Regions from separate parts of the Bacillus sp. z26 genome, predicted to be linked through region 2. Evidence: riboswitches for the same ligand, from Rfam matches in the RefSeq annotation. Region 2 holds a riboswitch; the other holds the start of a gene.
The links. Region 2 has a riboswitch for lysine ahead of AC4G3K_RS08115 (amino acid permease). Riboswitches for the same ligand answer to the same signal wherever they lie in the genome.
Positions count from the first base shown of each region.

Region 1: another riboswitch for lysine. It lies ahead of AC4G3K_RS10160 (Na+/H+ antiporter NhaC family protein); the one in region 2 lies ahead of AC4G3K_RS08115 (amino acid permease).

Region 1 is NZ_JBZFQM010000002.1:1,014,128-1,016,336, forward strand. Features, by position in the region: gene AC4G3K_RS10160 (Na+/H+ antiporter NhaC family protein) at 1-1,098, opposite strand, end outside; lysine riboswitch at 1,243-1,423, opposite strand; gene AC4G3K_RS10165 (ABC transporter ATP-binding protein) at 1,903-2,209, opposite strand, start outside.
Region 2 is NZ_JBZFQM010000002.1:600,987-603,195, forward strand. Features, by position in the region: gene AC4G3K_RS08115 (amino acid permease) at 1-1,268, opposite strand, end outside; lysine riboswitch at 1,359-1,563, opposite strand; gene gntK (gluconokinase) at 1,664-2,209, opposite strand, start outside.

The DNA.
Region 1 (2,209 bases), 410 kb from region 2:
CCTACCTATCAAGTCAACGATGGTCCAGGCAAATAATAAAATATATACCGCTGGCAGCATAGCGCCAATTCCATGCTTAAGTCCCTTGGTAAACACTTTTATAGAGACTCCGCGCAGTATAAAGACTTGTCGTAAAAACATAAGAATGGTTACGATTATACCGATTGTACCACCCAACACTAATGATTTAGTGACATTAGTATTTTCAAAAATAGTCAAAAGAGTCGCATGGCCGGCAACTTCCTGATAACCTGTCCATAACATGGCAGCTACTGTACCAATAATAAGAGTCACAATGGGAATCACTAAATCTCCGACTCTACCTGTCGTACTTCTCGGTAAATCTTCTTTTAATTCTCCCGGCACTGTCTTGGCTGGGTTATAAAGAATGCCTTCCGCTTCTGCTCTTTCCTCGTGTAATTTCATTGGGCCGACATTCCAATTTCGGTAGATAACAATAAAAACCATAACCAATGCTGTAGTCGCATAAAAGTTCATTGGAATCATTTGAATAAATGCTGATAAGGAACTGTATTCTGTCACTTGATGAGTAACGAAAATACCCCCAATCAACGCAATAATATAAGCTCCCCAGCTCGAAACCGGCATAATTACACAGACTGGTGCCGAGGTGGAATCAATGAGATAGGCAAGTTTTGCTCTCGGTATCTTATGTCTGTCCGTTATTGGACGTGCTACTTGGCCAACTGCCAAGGCATTAAAATAATCGTCAATAAAAATGAGTATTCCAAGCAAGGCCGCTACTAATTGGGCACCAACTCTTGTTTTTACATGTCTCATCGCCCATTCACCAAAAGCGTGGCTCCCACCTGAGATTGAAATAAACGCAGTAATAATACCAAGGATGAGTAAGAATAAAATAATATATATATTGGATACATTAAGTGACCCATCTGAAATAAAGATTCCTTTTACGGCATCACATATAAGAATAAATGTTTCTCCCATTTTAAAATCAGCAAGCATGAAAGCCGATGCCACAATTCCCACTCCGAGGGATAGCAAAACTTTTCTTGTTAAGGCCACCATCAAAATGGCCAATAATGGGGGAATGATTGTATAAACTGTCGTTTCCATTTTTTCCTCCTCCACATAATTAAGGGGAACTCACCGTGTGGGCTGTACCTTTGCTCTCTTTTCTTCCAGCATAAAAGAGAATAAAGAAGGGCTGCAATAGAGAAATATCTAATGCAACCCTGTATCAGCTTATCTTTCTCCATCACGACCTGTAGCTCCTCATTATAAGAACCTCTTACAATGACAGTGTTGCTTTTATTCAAAACAACCCCAGCAAGTTCATTTTTGACTAATCAACTTGCTTCGGCAGTCTCCCCTTTGGGCTATGATCTCTGTTGTCATCCTCACATAGCTTACTCTTGAAACCTGCACCTCTACCCCATCGAAATGATAAGGTACTATTCTATTATTATTATTCTAATATAACAGATACCAATATTATTCACAACGGGGAATAGATGTGCTTTTTTCAGCTATTTGATTAATTATATAGATTAGGTCTTTCAAATTTTACACATTCCCAGATTATGTATAATAGCTTGTAGTAATAAAATTATTGTTAAGAAACCGATAAGCTTTTTCAATTCTTATCGTAAATACTCTAGATAGAATCTCAGCAATCGAGGAAGAGAAAGAGATTATAGAATAAGCAGTATAGGTTAATGTTCCCGTTAATTCCACGTATTATTTTTATAATACTCTACTTAAAAAAGTGAATCTGGAAGATTGAGCAAAGGTTTTACCAGTTATCTTATTAATTAAAATGTATATTGAATTTATATCAAGCCATGTACCATTTATATGAACTATGGCCTACATAAAATCACTCCTCAGCAGAAGTTACAAAGGAGTGATTTTTATCCTTTAATGCCCGCCAAGATAAGCCATTTTAACCTTTTCACTTGAGGTCAACTCATCTGCAGATCCTGAGAGAACAATTCTACCGGTCTCTACCACATAAGCACGATTAGCAATCGATAAAGCTAAATTAGCATTTTGTTCAACAAGTAGGATAGTTGTCCCCGAGGCATTAATTTCTTCAATTATACGAAAAATCGTTTTAACAAGGAGTGGTGCAAGTCCCATAGATGGCTCATCGAGTAAAAGTAATTTCGGTTTTGCCATTAATGCCCTTCCCATCGCAAGCATTTGCTGTTCTCCACCAGACAGT
Region 2 (2,209 bases):
GTCTCACCTGTCCAAACTAATTTTAACTGGAATGAGGAAGAGATTAAATAAGGGACTAAATAAGAAAGCGTCGCTATATAAATAATGAAGTCAAATGCATGGGCAATTGAATTTGAAATGGTTGAAAAGATAAATAATTGACCTAATCCATTAGAAACTACCATAGAAAAAACAGGGATATTATGCTTATTAATCTGCATGAATTTTGGTATAAATAATCCTTGTTTGGCTGCCTGATACGGTATTTCAGCACTTAATAATATCCAACCGATCGTTGAACCAAATAAACTGATTAGCCCAATCACAGCTAAAGCTTTTCCGCCAATCGGTCCCAATACCGTTTCGATAGCATCAATTAAAGGTTTTTCAGACTGAAGAAGCGCATCCTGTGTTAATAATCCCATAACAAGCGTACTAATTCCCATGTAAATGGCCAACGCAATCAATAGACCTAATATAGTCGCTCTCTTTACATCCGCTTTTTTCTTAGCCCTTGATGCGAATACAACTGCGGATTCTACACCGACAAATGCCCATAAAGTAGAAACAGCCGCAAAATTTACCTGACTAAGCAACCCTCTACTTTCCCCATCTATCACACGAGTTTCTGCAAAAGGTAGAATATTAGACTGCTCAAATGCGAACAGCCCTATGATAATGAATAATCCAAAGCCCACCACTTTGGCAGCAGTCGCAACAAAGTTTAGCTTACCTGCACTCTCCATGCCCTGCATGATAAAGAAGTGAACGCCCCAAAGCATGAGGGTACATACCAGGAATGTTAGAGCATTACCAACTTTCAGAGTAAAACTCCCTATTGTAAACAGTTCAGCTGTACTTGTCAGGCTTGGGAAAAAGGTGGATAAATAGCCAGCAAACGTAGTAATAATCGCAATATTACCAGCAAAATTACCAATCCAATAACCCCATGTTGACATAAAGCCTGATAATCTTGAAGCTAATGAATCTTCCTTAAACAATTCCTTTGCATAGATTTGCGGACCACCTGTTAAATGTGGTTTCCGTATAGCTAGATTACCAAATACTAAGGCAATCGTCAGTACACCTAAACCTGTTAATCCCCATGCCATGATTACTCCGGCAGGACTCGCTACTTCTGCTAATGTTCTCGGCAGCATAAAGATACCGGATCCCACCATATTGCCAACTACAAATGCCGTTAAAACCCATAAACCTAGTTCCTTCTTGTTGTCCACGATAATTCCCCTTCCAAAGCTGTCATAATACTCTCTCTTTGAATTATCCATTTCCGTGTCTCTTTCCGTGTAAGTAAACAAAATAAAAAACACACCTTATCATGAAGGTGTGCAACATTTATGTATAGCCACACCAGACAATAAACGGATAGTTCTCCATGGTATTCATACCCAGAGCGGTATGTCTATATTCCCATGACAGTCCTGCACCTGTTCGGATACAGTCCCAGCTGCTCTTTTCGGAAAAAAAAGAACGCTTCGGCAAATTTCCCTTTCAACCATAGTCAACAAGCTTTCCGGCTCTCTTTTTGGTTTACTAATAAAATCCGCGACCTCTACCTCATCTTGGTCTGATGAGGATTTATATTAAATTTATTCCTGTTTAAAGGATACAGGGAAAATTAGAATGTTGTCAACAAAAATCGACACGGCTATACTTTAGCGCATTATTTCTGCTCAATCCATTTATTCTGATATTCTGCGATGCTTTTGTATTCTTCCTCCAGTTTTCGATATATGCTGATGTAGATAGGGATTAACTCCTCATATCTTTCTACATTTGATTGGATTGGGCTGTGAACATATGTAGTTCCTACATATTCAGATACAATGGATAAATCATCAATTTCACCGAGTGCATACCTGCCGAGTACAACTGCCCCTAAGCATGAACTTTCAATGCTTTCAGGTACATCCACTTCCTGATTAAAAATATCCGCCAGCATTTGTCTCCACAAAGCTGAACGGGCAAATCCTCCAGTTGCTCTGATTTTTTTCGGTACTCCTATTAATTCCTCTAAAGCCAATAATACAGTGTAGAGATTATAAATGACTCCCTCAAGAACTGCTCTAATCATATGTTCCTTTTTATGATGAAGCCCCAGGCCAAAGAACGATCCCCTGGCATCAGGATTCCATAAAGGCGCTCTCTCTCCTGCTAAATATGGATGAAACAATAACCCGTCTGCTCCTGGCGCCACTTCCGATGCAAT